3 regions of the Mesorhizobium sp. FG116 genome follow, and region 1 is predicted to be linked to each of the others. Evidence: riboswitches for the same ligand, from Rfam matches in the RefSeq annotation. Region 1 holds a riboswitch; each other region holds the start of a gene.
What was found. Region 1 has a riboswitch for cobalamin ahead of ACODTY_RS16365 (CbtB domain-containing protein). Riboswitches for the same ligand answer to the same signal wherever they lie in the genome.
Positions count from the first base shown of each region.

Region 2: it holds a riboswitch for cobalamin, as region 1 does, so the genes downstream of both, ACODTY_RS07995 (DUF1636 family protein) here and ACODTY_RS16365 (CbtB domain-containing protein) in region 1, are expected to answer to the same signal.
Region 3: it holds a riboswitch for cobalamin, as region 1 does, so the genes downstream of both, ACODTY_RS00660 (TonB-dependent receptor plug domain-containing protein) here and ACODTY_RS16365 (CbtB domain-containing protein) in region 1, are expected to answer to the same signal.

Region 1 covers NZ_JBMDKS010000021.1:3,555-8,170, reverse strand. Annotated here, with positions in the region: gene ACODTY_RS16375 (hypothetical protein) at 1-432, opposite strand, end outside; gene ACODTY_RS16370 (CbtA family protein) at 377-1,132, opposite strand; gene ACODTY_RS16365 (CbtB domain-containing protein) at 1,143-1,352, opposite strand; adenosylcobalamin (AdoCbl) riboswitch at 1,355-1,496, opposite strand; gene ACODTY_RS16360 (histidine phosphatase family protein) at 1,609-2,175, shown strand; gene ACODTY_RS16355 (pyridoxal phosphate-dependent aminotransferase) at 2,217-3,323, opposite strand; gene ACODTY_RS16350 (sulfotransferase) at 3,462-4,616, opposite strand, start outside.
Region 2 covers NZ_JBMDKS010000007.1:40,260-44,875, forward strand. Annotated here, with positions in the region: gene cobN (cobaltochelatase subunit CobN) at 1-868, opposite strand, end outside; gene cobW (cobalamin biosynthesis protein CobW) at 900-1,937, opposite strand; gene ACODTY_RS07995 (DUF1636 family protein) at 1,940-2,344, opposite strand; cobalamin riboswitch at 2,382-2,586, opposite strand; gene ACODTY_RS08000 (winged helix-turn-helix domain-containing protein) at 2,616-3,815, opposite strand; gene ACODTY_RS08005 (NADH-quinone oxidoreductase subunit A) at 4,145-4,510, shown strand; gene ACODTY_RS08010 (NuoB/complex I 20 kDa subunit family protein) at 4,501-4,616, shown strand, end outside.
Region 3 covers NZ_JBMDKS010000001.1:149,593-154,208, reverse strand. Annotated here, with positions in the region: gene ACODTY_RS00670 (FecCD family ABC transporter permease) at 1-21, opposite strand, end outside; gene ACODTY_RS00665 (ABC transporter substrate-binding protein) at 18-884, opposite strand; gene ACODTY_RS00660 (TonB-dependent receptor plug domain-containing protein) at 929-2,824, opposite strand; cobalamin riboswitch at 2,996-3,191, opposite strand; gene purE (5-(carboxyamino)imidazole ribonucleotide mutase) at 3,362-3,859, shown strand; gene ACODTY_RS00650 (5-(carboxyamino)imidazole ribonucleotide synthase) at 3,859-4,616, shown strand, end outside.

The sequences.
Region 1 (4,616 bases):
GCGCATATAGGCGAGCAGTTCGCGAGCTGCTGAAAGATAAGCGTGACTGCATTCGTTGAAGGGACTGGTTTCGTCCTTTAGGCTGCCGGGCACCAATCCCCAAAGGCAGTATGTGTACTGGATCGCGCCGAAGTTCTTGAGGCGATGGAATGTTTCGTCAGTCCGGCTTTGGCGTTCAGCTAGATCGAGAATTTCGCTGCGGTATTTCGAAATTACCGCCATCTGGCCGTGTGAAAGGCTGGCTATCGGTAGGCCACTCATATCGCCGTCGGACGTTCGCCGGTGGGCGAATGCGTCTGTGGACGCCAGCACGGTCAGGCCGAGGCAAATGCTGACAGCGGCGCATTTCGATTTCGAAATGCGCCGCTGCATGATTTTAACGCAAGGCTGCGCGGCGGCGGTCGGAACGGCTTGCAAAGCTTTTTTCTGCAAGGGCGCCGAACGCCAGGCCGATAACAGTCCAAAGCACGGCGTGCATTCCGAGCGACGAGGTGCGGAAGCGCCAGAGCAGATCAGCCGAATAGCCTTCCGGGATCTCGTTGATCGTCGGCAGCGCATATTGGACGACGACCATAATGGCGATGAAGGCCGCAGCGCCGACAATACCGGCATTCCAGGCTCCATATTGGGCCCACAGGCGCCGAGCCAGTGCGACCGCCGCAACGGAAGCTGCAATCGAGACCAACAACATCACGAAGAACAGTTCGGTTCGCGCGCCGATTGTTTCAGGATTGCCCACGGCCGGCGGAGTTGCCGGGTATTTCAATGCCGGCGCAAGGACGACCGCAATGAATGCGCCCAGCGCGAGCAGGGCGGCTGTGGCGCGCGGTCCGAGCGGGCTGATCCGACCGTAAACATAGGCAAACACAAGTGCGAACAATCCGCCGATGGCAGCGCCATAGATGACGGAACCCGTCAGCAGGCCGATGCCCGCCTGTGTTCCACGGCTAACCAATTCGGGCTCTTCTTCAGCCGGTTGCCCGGATGCAGCCGCTTCCGCCGAGGCCATCTGCTCTTCATAAGCAATGGCGCGGTCGACCTGGGGTTCACCGAAAATGCGGGCGAATCCAAACGCAAATAGTCCTGCCAGGATGCCGACCAGCATCCCGCGCAACAAAAGACTTCCAACCATTTTCAGTCTCCTAGTGGCAGGGGAAACCGAGCAGATGGCGGGCGTCATGAACGAATTCATGCGTGTTCAGCCCCGAGACAAGCGTCATAGCGCCCTCTTCGGAACCAATGAAGTAAATCGCGATCAGCATGAGCAGTCCGCCGAAAAGCGCCCAAGGCAGAATTTCGCGCACAGGAATAGGCTGAGGTAGCGCACTTGGTGCGTAGGCGACATCGGACATTTCATAGCTCCTGGGATACTGCGTCCCGTTGATTCAGTGCCTGGTAGCGGGAAAGTCCTGACTCTCGGCAAAGTGCCGATCACAGTGGCGCGACCGTGCCGGATTCCCACCGGCTTCCAAACCCGTTACCTACAAAAAACAGTACCGGCGCGGCTCATGACTGTCAATGAAATGCGCAGTCGATCAGAGATCGACGCTTTAAATCCGGGCGCACAAAGCACTAGGGTCTCCGGGTCTAAAAATTGGATTCATCATCATGACGGCGCGCTTGACCTTTTTATGCAGTGGGGCAACCGAGGCCAATCGGAAGGGGACATTTCCGCTCAATGAACCGCTGGTGCAGAACGCTGCCGATGCCGCGGTTGCGCAGGCAGGTAGATTGCCCAGGGCCGACCGCGTATGGACCAGCCCGCTTTTACGCGCGACGCAGACGGCCACAGCGTTCGCATTAGCAAGCGAGCCGATTGAGGCGCTCCGCGATCTGGATTTCGGTCGATGGGCAGGAAAGAAGCTTTCAGACCTGCAGAAATCGGAGCCGGAAGCGCTTGCCATTTGGCTGAACGACCCGGAAGCCGCGCCCCCTGGCGGCGAATCGCTGACCACGTTGGTTGCGCGGATCGTGCCTTTCCTGGGTGAGATCATGGTGCTGAAGGGGCACACGATTGCGGTTACGCATCCGGCGGTGATTCGCTCAGCGCTTGTCACTATCCTGGGGGCGCCGATGCGAGCATTCTGGAAGATTGATGTTGAGCCTCTAAGCGTAACCGAACTCACCAGTGATGGCAGGCGTTGGGCGCTAAGGATAAACGGCCGGAGAGCCTAACTGACTGAATCAAAACTTAATATGAGCTGCCATCCACTGCGTCAGTTGCCCCGTGCGGTAGCGAGAGCACCCGGCAATTCTTCGGCAAAAATATCCAGTTCGTGATCGAGGCCGACACTTACACGGATGCAGCGGTCGAGCCCCGGCGCCATCGGTTTGCGGATAAAGACATCGCGCGCGAGCATCGCTTGCAGCACCTTGAGGGCAAAAGCGCCATCACGTCCGCAATCGATGGTGACGAAATTCGTCGCGGATGGAAGCGGCACCAGACCGTTGTCTGTAGCGGCCGTCGCGATCCGCTGCCTGCCTGCATCCACCTGACTTACGACTTTGGCGAGGTACGCTTGGTCTGCCAAGGCGGCTTCGCCGGCGATCTGAGCCATGCGGCTGACGCCATAGTGATTTCGGATCTTCTCGAACGCAGTGATTACCTGCGCTTCACCGACGGCATAGCCGCAGCGTATGCCCGCCAGGCCATAGGCTTTCGAGAACGTCCGCATCCTGACAACATTCGGCCGGGCAACATCTATTGGCGGTACGGCCGAGGCCGGGCCCAGTTCGCAATAGGCTTCGTCAAGAATGAGCATGGTGGTTTCGGGCAAGACGTCGATGAAGTGTTCGATTTCTGCCGCTTCCCACCAGCTTCCCATCGGGTTGTCCGGGTTGGACAGATAGACCAGCCGCGCATTCTCCCTGCGAACCGCGGAAAGCAGGCCGTCCAGGCTCTCCTTGTCATTCTCATAGGGTACTGTAACCAGCCTTCCGCCGACGCCAGCGACATGGAAATTGAAGGTTGGATAGGCCCCAAGCGATGTAACCACTGGTTCGCTGGGGGCGAGATACATGCGGACGATCAGGCCGAGCAGGCCATCAATGCCTTCGCCGACGACAATATTCTGCGGTTGGACACCGTGGTGTGCCGCCGCAGCGACCTTCAGGTCATGATTGTCAGGGTCGCAGTACATCCACATGTCACGGGCGACATCGCGCATCTTCGCAATGACAGTGGGCGAAGGGCCAAAACTGCTTTCATTGGCGCCAATACGCGCACGGAAAATCCTGCCGCTGGCACGTTGCTGCGCTTCTGGCCCGACAAAAGGGACTGTAGAGGGCAGTGCTTCGATAAGCGGGGTGAGGGGAGGTAGCATGAAATACCTGTTCGGCTTGGGTCGGTTCAATGGCTGGAAATTTATTATGACCTTTCCAGTCCTGCGATAATACCGTGCCGTCAAGGTGTGGGGACAAATACCTGCACCACGCAGGCGGTTGCGCACATATGCCGGAACCTAGGTCAATCGCTCGATCAGGGGTTGGAGCTTGTCGCCGTAACGCTTCCAGAGATCGATCGAGCCTTTGTACATCGGCTGGCGTACCTGTGCGGCCGAAGCAGTACGCACCGGTCTGTCGGTTTCATGAAAATTCAGGCAAGCGTTGTTCCAAGGCAGCCCAAGATGGCTGATCAGTGCTCGCGTCTGGGCCTCCTGATCCGCGACGAAATCCTCGTAGTGCACCTCATGGATCACGCCGGGCAACACCTTGCGCCAATGCGCCATGATGTCGGTGTAAAGGTTGTGAAAATCTGCCAGTTCCTCAAGGTCGTAGCTGTAGGCGTGGCTGTCGCCACGGAAATGCGTCTTGAAGATCGACAGGCAGGTTGCCACTGCATCACGCCTACAATGAATGATCCGGGCGTTCGGTAGCATCATGTGCAGAAAGCCGATCAGCATGAAATTGCCCGGCATCTTGTCGGTGACGTGCTTGCTGTCCGGATAAAGGGCATGCAGCATCTGAACATAGTCTTTGCCCGCATCGGCAAAGGCCCGGTCGGGCATATGTGCAACGCCAGCCGGAAAGCCTCCCTTCATATCGACAGGAAAGTTCCCGCCCACAGCCATTTTAAGGATCGATAGTTCGCCGGCGCCACGGACCTCTGGGTGACTCGCGATGATCTGTTCTACCAGCGTGGTGCCGGAACGCGGCATTCCGACGATGAAGATCGGCGTCTCGTCTCTAACCGCACTCGGTTTGTGCTCAGTGAAGAACTCAGCGTCAAAAGCCGCCTTCATTGCCTCGAAATCGGCTCGCGTGCGTGCCTTGTCGTAATTTAGCCGCCTGCGATTTAGTGCGTTGCCCTCGGTGAAGAAATCGAAAGCCTTGTCGTAGATTTTGAGGTCATCATGGGCTTTGCCAAGACCAAAAGAGAGCTGCATCCGCTCAACGCTGTCGGCGGCGGATCGCTGGTGCTGCGCCTGCATCGCTGCAAGTTCGGCGTCGGCGTTTTCTTGGTGCTTGACGCGGGAAAGCATGAGCCACGCTTTTGCCAAAGCGGGTTGCACCCCCAAGGCGGCGCGAAATTGCGTCATTGCCTCTGCGATCCGGCCCTTTTCCATCAAGCATACGCCAAGTCCGTATAGAAGGTCGGCATCCTTGGGCCGAATCGA
Region 2 (4,616 bases), on a different contig from region 1:
CGATGACCTGAAAGACCGGCACACCGGCGCGGTCGAACAGCGTTTCGGCGCCCGGCTCGGCACCCGATGCGAATGCCGTGGCGGTGATGATTGCGGTTGGCGCGTGCGCTGCAAAGGCTGCTTCCACGAAGGCAAGCGAAGTGTGGTCCTTGAGGCTGGAGACGAAGATCGGCACGGCTGCGATGCCGCTTTGCCTGAGTTCCGCCGCCAGCGCGTCGATGGGAGCGACGTCGGCTGCCAAAAGCATGGAACGGTAGAACAGGATGGGGATGACGGGGGCAGGGCTGTCTCCCAAGCGAGGCGAGGTAACCACGCCAAGCCCCGGCTCGTAGTAACCGGCCTTGGGTACTTCGATCGGATCGGCAGATAGCGCCTCGTGACCGGCCAGATTGGCGAGGCGATGCACCAACCCCTTCATATTGGCGGGTCCGCCTTCGCGGAAATAGTCGAGCAGAGAGGCGAGCTCTTCGCGAGGCAGAGTAGAGGCTTCGATGAGGCGCAAATCCTCGTCGCGGCACTCTCCGGGTAGGAGGGCAAGCTTGATGCCTTTGGCACGCGCGGTTGCCGCTAGCTGGTCGCAGCCGTATCGCCACCAGTCGTAACCGCCGAGAATGCGCACCAGTATCACCTTGGCGTGGCGGGCCACGCTGTCGATCCATAGATCGACCGACATCGGGTGACGTAGGTCGCGCAATGCGGCGAGACGCATGGAAGGCAACCGCTGCGCATCGGCTTTCCAGGCGGAGGCCAAGCCGGCAAGGTCACTGTCGGTAAAAGACAGCGCAACCACATCCGCCGGCGTCTGCCGCAGATCGATCGGCTCGGCGATCTCGTCGAGCGAGGCGGATGTGGTGGTCAGGATATGCATTGCGGCATCCCGACGGTGAACGCTTTCATTGTTATCCTATCAGGATCTTTTCGATGGCCGGGCGATCCAGTCCTTTCAAACCGATGACGACGAGCTGCGAGCGGCGTTGGTCGGCAGGGGTCCAGGCGCGGTCATAGTAGTGGTTGACGCGCGGGCCGACGGCCTGAACAAGCAGCCGCATCGGCTTGCCGCTGACATCGATGAACCCCTTCACGCGAAGGACGTTTTCTTCTTCCGCTGCAGTCGCGACGCGCCGGGCCAGATCTTCCGGATCTGAAATCGAGGGGACATCGACGATGAAGGTGTCGAAGTCGTCGTGTTCGTGGTCGCCCATGCCGTCGTGATGCGACTTGCGGTTCTCGATGTCTTCCTCGACGGCGAGGCCGAGACCGAGAAGAACCGACGGATCGACCTTGCCCTGTACGGACGGCACGACCTTCACGGCGGGCGTGATGTGCTCATTGATGATGGCGTTGGCGCGGGCGGAACCGGCGGCGTCCATCAAGTCGCCCTTGGAGAGAATGATGAGATCGGCGCAGGCGACCTGATCTTCGAAAACTTCTTCGACGGGGTCGTCGTGGTCGAGGGAGTCGTCGCTGGCGCGCTGGGCTGCGAGAGCGTCCATGTCCGAGGCGACTTGGCCGGCGGCAAGGGCTGGACCGTCGACCACGGCGATGACACCGTCCACGGTGACCCGGCTCTTGACCGTTGGCCACTGGAAGGCCTGGACGAGCGGCTTCGGCAAAGCGAGGCCGGACGTCTCGATCAGGATATGATCGACCTTGGGTGTGCGCGAAAGGATCTGGTCGAGCGCCGGAACGAAGTCGTCGGCAACGGTGCAGCAGATGCAGCCATTGGCCAGTTCGACGATGTTTTCCTCGGGGCAGGTATCGATGCCGCAGCCCTTGAGGATTTCGCCGTCCACGCCGATGTCGCCGAATTCGTTCACGATAAGGGCGAGGCGCTTGCCTTTGGCATGCTCAAGCAGGTGCCGGATCAGCGTGGTCTTGCCCGCGCCGAGAAAGCCGGTGACGACGGTGCAGGGAACGCGCGTAGCTGTGGCGGTCATAGTCAGTCCTTCAACAAATGGAGGGGAGGGATACGGGCGACGAGGCCACGCTTGAGGCAATCTGGGCGGCCGCGCCACGGCATGAGCTCATCGGGGCTGGCGGCGAAAAGTTCGGCACCCTCGACGAGATCGGCGCCGCTTGTCGGCGCGAGATCGCCGAAGACGTAGCTCCAACCGCCGGCGCGCAGGATTGAGGCGCTCAGGCGGCGCTTGCAATTGCCGAGGCATTCGACGGTGCGGATATGGACATTTCGGCCAGTGGCTGCGGTGCGTGCGCTTTCAGCAAGCAACTCACCGGCGCGGGGGTGAGAGTCGGCACCGGTCTCGTCACGGCACGATGTGCAGACCACAACCGTAACCGCGGCGCGGCCATCTGATTCACCTGAAAAATTGCCGTCGCAATCCAAAGCGTGCTCCTTGCCCGGGACACCCGCCAGGCGGTCGGATTCTTTTCTGCAGACGGCAGGTCTCCTGGCTCGCGGGTCGTTGCCTTGCTGCCGCCTTCCCGGGGCTCTGCCCAGTGGTGTCCGGCTTGGCTCGTCGCTTACAGTTGCGGGGACAGCCGCGGATTTGAGGTCGTAAAGCCTCGCACCGCATTCCCTCTTAGCTCCCCTCTTTTGGAGAGGAGACCGTCTGTGGCGGATTTAGGCTTGAGGAGGTGGGCGTGTCAACGCGTGGTTACGACGCTTTGATAGCGGCGAGCGACGGGCCGAGATCGCCAGCAGGCGTGACCTCGATCCGGTCGAGGCCAAGCCAGCCCTGCATGAGCTGCAATTCCTTGAACAGTTCGGATGCCGTCTCGGGCGGCGCGCCCGGTTCAGCATAGGCGGCATGAACACGCAAGACGCCTGCCGGACGGTCGGCTTTAAGGTCGATGCGCGCCACGATCCTATCACCGAGCAGGAAGGGCAGGACGTAGTAGCCGTACTGCCGCTTTTCCGCCGGTGTGTAGATTTCGATACGATAGCGGAAACCGAACAGGCTTTCGGTGCGGGTGCGTTCGAAGACCAGTGGATCGAAAGGCGCAAGCAGGGCACGTGCCTCGACCCTGCGCGGCAGGCGTGCATCCTTGTGGAGATAGGCCGGCCTTGCCCAGCTCTCGATACGGACGGGGATCAGATCGCCTTCTTCAACGAGTTCCTCGATGCGGCCCTTGATATCGGCCGGGGAGAGGCGGAAGTAGTCGCGCAGGCAACCGGCGGTGGCGATGCCGTGGGCTCGTGCGGAAATGCGCAACAGTTCGCGGTGCGCATCGGCAGGCGATGGAGTAGGCATGTTCAGGATTGCCGGCGGCAATACGCGCTCGGGTAAATCATAGAGGCGCTCGAAGCCGCGCCGATAGGCGGTGGTGATGCGGCCAGCCCAGAACAGCCATTCGAAGGCATGCTTGGCTTCGCTCCAGCCCCACCAGCCGCCGGAACCCTTCTGGCCTTCGAGATCGGATGCGGCAATCGGGCCACGAGCGGCGACCTCGCGGTAGATACCTTCAATATAGTCGGCGCGCTCGCGGCCGAACTTCGCCAGCGCGCCATATATGTCGTCGCCGCGCTCGGCGCGCTGCATGCGCCAGCGCATCAGGGGATAAGTCTCGACGGGCAGCAGGGACGCCTCATGCGCCCAATATTCGAACAGCAGCCGCTTGCGCGACTGGGTGGCATTGTCGAGCAGGGAAAATGGGTATGAGCCTAACCTTGAGTAAAGCGGCATGTAATGCGCGCGCACCACGGCGCTGACGGAATCGATCTGCAGCAGGCCGGTGCGCGACAGGGTTCTGGTCAAGTGCCTGCGGTCGACAGGGCCGACCGGGCGGGGTAGGCCAAAGCCTTGTGCAGCCAGCGTGATGCGTCGTGCCTGTGCGAGAGAAAACGTCTCTTTCATGCGCCTTTTTCGTCGATGCTGGCCGTGCGGTGCGGGAAGTTGATTCCGCCCATGCTAGCAGCGAAATCGCCACAATACTGTCAGGAGTAAAAGTGGAGTAAAAAGTGAAGGAAATCAAACAAGAGCTGGAATGACCAGTTTTGCTTCATAAGCGTGCGAGCGCCATCTTTTGGCCAAGGTTTGACTTGCTTCGGGCAACCGGCTGCGCTAACCCTCGCCGCGTTGCAGCATGGGACCGGCAAGCGGTTCAGCGATTAACTGTCGCGCTTCCGTATCATGGCCTGCTGCTATAGCTTCAGGCGGGGTAGCCGCTAACGGAAAGTCGCAGCATGAACGCATTGCTGAGTTCGTATCTGCCGATCGTGATTTTCATCGGCGTGGCGCTGGTCGTGGGACTGGCCCTGATCATAGCACCGTTCCTGGTGGCGTATCGCAATCCAGATCCGGAAAAGCTTTCAGCTTACGAGTGCGGGTTCAATTCGTTCGATGACGCGCGCATGAAATTCGACGTGCGTTTTTATCTGGTGTCCATCCTGTTCATCATCTTCGATCTCGAAGTGGCCTTCCTGTTTCCGTGGGCGGTTTCCTTCGGGGAGATCGGCATGCTCGGCTTCTGGTCGATGATGGTGTTCCTAGCCGTGCTGACCATCGGCTTTGCCTATGAGTGGAAGAAAGGGGCGCTCGAATGGGATTGAGCGACAGTTCCGGCACGCTGGTTGCGCCGCAGCCCAAAGGCATTCTCGACCCGAGGACTGGAAAGCCTATCGGGTCTGACGATCCTTTCTTCGTCGGCATCAATGA
Region 3 (4,616 bases), on a different contig from region 1:
GTAGGAAGAGTTCCCGGTCACGGCCGCGCCTGCCCTTGCAACGCGGCCCGTTGCAGCACGAAAGCCGCCTGCAGCGTAAACGGCGCTCCGCAGATCATATTCGGTACCGGCACGCCGACGCCCTGCTTCTGCGCCTCGAGCGCCTTGAACGCCGGATGCACGAAATTCTCCTGCGCCAGCGCTGGCGCACCGCCATAGGATCGGAAGCTGGTCGCGATCATGTCCGGCTGCTCGGTGATCAGAAGTTCCAGCGGCAGTCGCGTACTGCCGACGATACCGAGCTTCTCGGCAATATTGACGAGGCCGGCGGCATTGAAAATCTCGTTGGCCAACGTGCCCCCGCCGGTCGTGTAGCTGTTGGCATCGTAAAGGGCGATGGAGCGCCCGGACGGCCTTTGCGCCTTAAGCTCGGCAAGGCCGGCATCCAGTTCGCCGACAAGTTCGCCGGCGCGCTCCTGCCGCTGCAAAAGCTCGCCGACACGCAGGATACTCTCGCGAATGTCCTCGAACGAGCGCGACGGCGCGAACTCCTCGACCTTCACGCCGAGCTCGCGCAACAGGTTGACCGTAGCCCTTGACGAAAACGTGCCGGCCAGCACCAGATCAGGCTCCATCAGGAAGATTTCTTCGGCCAGCGCGTGGTTGATGGCGAAGGCTTCAGCCTCCTTCGCCATCGCCGAGGAATTTGGGTCGCGCGCCAGTGCGGAAACCGAGTGAAGCTGGCCATCGCCGGCTATGAGCATGGCAAGCTGGTCCGTGCACACATTCATCGACACCACCCGCCGCGGAGCCGGCTCGGCGGCAGCCACGGGCGACGCCACCAGCGCCGCCAAGAGGGCAGCGCCGAAGTAGCAACCGATGAAACCGGCCCACGAGCCGTTCACATTCCCCTCCATCGCCTGCGCCGTCCGCGCTCCTGGACCGCCCCCTAGAATGACCTTGTGAAAGTCAGGCTAAGCGTTCGCCCCGGAGAACGGAACCCGGCCTTCGTCTCATACTTCTCGTCGAAGATGTTCTGGGCCGAGAACTTGAGTTGGGACTGGTCATCAAAGGCGTATTGCGCGCTGAAATCGGCGGTCACATAGGCCGGCAGCTTGACCGTATTGCCGGCATTGGCAAAGCGTGACGTCACATAGAGCAACTCACCGGTCAGGCTCAGCTTTTCATTCGGCGTATAGGTCAGCCCCGCTGTTCCCCTGAAGCGCTCGCCATAGGCAACGTACTTGCCATGCACTCCGGGGCTTTCGTTGAGCGGCTCGCGGATATCGACCGAAGCCTTGCCCGACCATTCGTCGCTGAAGCGATGCTGAAGCGTCGCCTCGAAGCCGGTGATGGTTACGTTCTCGACATTGGAGGGTTGCCAGATGAAACTTCCTGGAAACGACTCCGCCCAGTTGATCTGGTCCTCGACCTTTATCTGGTAAAGGGCGGCGTCAAGGCTTGTGTCCTCGCTTGCCTGCCAATTCACGCCGGCCTCGTAAGACCGCGAGCGCTCAGGCCGCAAATTCGGATTACCCGGCGTCCACGGATCGGGATAGTACAAGTCATTGAACGTCGGGGCGCGGAAACCGGTGGCATAGGAAGCCCGCGCCACAAGGCCGTCCAGCAATTCGTAGCTGGCGCCAAGATTGTAGGTCGTCTGGCCGCCGAATTGTCCGTCGTGGTCATAGCGGACCCCGCTATCGAAAGTCAGCCGGTCATATTCGAGTGAATACTGGCCAAACACCGCCGCCAGATCACGCTCCTTCTTCGAATAGTCGACGCCTGCAACGGAACTGCCATCGACCGAATCGCGATAGGCTTCAGCACCAAGCTGGAAAATGTGGCTCGCGGTATCGGTCTCGAACGTCTTCTGGGTCGAAGCCAGCACGCCATAGCGGCTCGTATCGAAATCATCGCCATCGACCGCTCCCCTGAAATTGGAGGAATTGTCGAGCGCGGTGGTTAGCTCCACTGTCGATTCCCACGTATCGGAATGCTTGAGACGCGCACCGATCCGTCCGGAAAAATTCGTTGTGTCGGCCTCGTTGGCTGCAGCCCGGTCGTACTGGTTTCTGCCGCGCGCAAAAATGCCGTCCGTGTAGATCGTTCCCCACGCAAGATCCTTGGACAGCGAGAAATTGGCCGTTCCACGGATAAACCCGTCATCATCCGGCTCGTGGCCATAGGTCGTCGGCAGCGTGAAATCATAGCCGCGCGTGCCGAGCAGGCTGGCGCCAAAGGCAAATCTGCTGCCATTTCCGGTCTCTCCTCGGATATCGCCGGAAAGCGTGCCTCCCCAAGGATGCATGATGCCCGCCGTCAGGCTGCCGCAGGTGCTTTTGCCATTGTCACAATCGCCGCCCTGTTTGGTGATGATATTGATGATGCCGCCAATCGCATCGGCGCCGTACTGCGCGGAGTGGCCGCCTTTCGCAATTTCGATGCGTTCGATCGAAGCCAGCGGAATGCTGGACAGGTTGAAGGTGCCGGAAGTGGCGGAAGACGCCCTCACGCCATTTACCAGCACAAGCGTCTGGTTGGCGCTGGTGCCGCGCAACGACACGCTGGAATCGGCTCCCAGGCCGCCATTCGAAGTCACCGTCACGCCGGCATAGGTTTTCAACAGCGCCGGCAGGTCCACCGCCGGGGATTTCTCGATGTCTTTGGTCTCGATCACCGCAACCGATGAGGTCGAACGCTCGAGCGACGACGCCCGACGCAGCGGCGTGGTGATCACGATGCGCTCAAGCTCGGTCGTGGCACCGCTCTCGGCTTGCTGGGCAAACGCCCCGCCGGTCAAGGCAAGCGCGCATGCGCTTGCGGCAAATAGTGTCTTTTTCATTCCAGTCCCCAAAGTCTCGGGGCGACGCTTCGCCCAAGGTTCATTTCGAACCGCGGCTGGTTGGGGCAGGCTGGAATGCAAACAATCCCCCTGCGGCCATTCCGGCGCGCGGCAACACACACTTGTGTCACCGCAACGGACGGCCGCGCCTGACCACACCCCGTGGTCATGCATGGGTGACGGGAACAGGCAGGTCTCCTGACTTCCGTGTCGTCGCTTCCTTCCGCCTTCCCGGCATTACCGCCAGTGGCATCGTGGAAGAAGGCTCTACGGTTACAGTTGCGGGGGCAGTCCGGCTTCGGCCGATCGTTCGGCCAACCGTGTTCCCTTTTGATCCGTGCTTGGAACCAGTTCCGGTAGCAACGCTATCTGTTGCCAAGGCGCGCTGTCAATTCCACCAGCGCTGCCCAATAGCGAGGTTGCGTCAATGCGCCGCTTGGCGGTCGGCAATCGCAATCCGCCCTCAACCGGGCAGAGCGTCCTTGCGACAGCAGGCGAATTCCGCTACGTCGCCGCTTTGTTGACGGGAGCAAGGCCTTGAGCGACCAACGCGCCGATGTCGCCATCATCATGGGCAGCCAGTCCGACTGGGAAACCATGAGGCACGCCGCCGAGACGCTTGCAGCGCTCGGCATCCCCCACAAACGGCTGATCGTCTCCGCGCACCGCACGCCCGACCGCCTCTATGATTTCGCCAAAGGCGCGCGCGAAGCCGGCTACAAGGTCATCATCGCCGGCGCCGGCGGCGCGGCTCACCTGCCCGGCATGACGGCGGCCATGACGCCGCTGCCGGTGTTTGGCGTCCCCGTCGAATCGAAGGCGCTGTCCGGGCAGGATTCGCTGCTCTCCATCGTGCAGATGCCGGCCGGCATTCCTGTCGGTACGCTCGCCATCGGCAAGGCCGGTGCCGTGAATGCGGCTCTTCTTGCAGCCGCCGTCCTCGCGCTCAACGATGCAGCACTTGCCGGACGGCTCGACGCATGGCGCGAGGCCCAGACGGCCAAAGTCGCTGCCGAACCGGAGGATCAGCGCTGATGCTCGCGGCCGGATCGACCATCGGCATCATCGGCGGCGGCCAGCTTGGCCGCATGCTGGCGATGGCCGCCGCGCGTCTCGGCTACCGCACAGTGGTGCTCGAACCGCAGGCGGATTGCCCAGCCGCACAGGTCGCCAATCGCCAGATCACCGCCGCCTATGACGATCCCGCAGCTCTTGCCGAGCTTGCCGCCGCATCAGCCGTCGTCACCTATGAATTCGAAAACGTCCCCGTCGCCGCGGCCAACGTCCTGGCCGCGACCGTGCCGGTCTACCCGCCGGCGCGCGCCCTTGAGGTTGCGCAGGATCGCATCGTCGAAAAGACATTCTTGAACGGCATCGGCATCGCCACTGCCAAGTTCCAGCCGGTCGACAATGACGGCGACCTCGCCAATGCCCTTGCTGCCTTCAATGGCAGCGGCGTGCTGAAAACCCGCCGTATGGGTTACGACGGCAAGGGCCAGCGCGTATTCCGCAACATGGAAAGCGGCGGCTTTGCCGGCGTTTGCGAGACGATGGGCAACGTCCCGCTGATCCTGGAAGCTCTGGTCGGCTTCGAACGCGAAATCTCCGTGATCGGCGCGCGTGGCACCGACGGCAGCATCGTGACCTATGTCCCGGCCGAGAACATCCATCGCGAAGGCATATTGCGCTCATCGACCGTGCCGGCCGCCATATCAGCCGCCACCGCCGATGCGGCCCGCGAGGCCACGGCGAAGATTCTCGACGCCCTGGATTATGTCGGCGTCATCGGCGT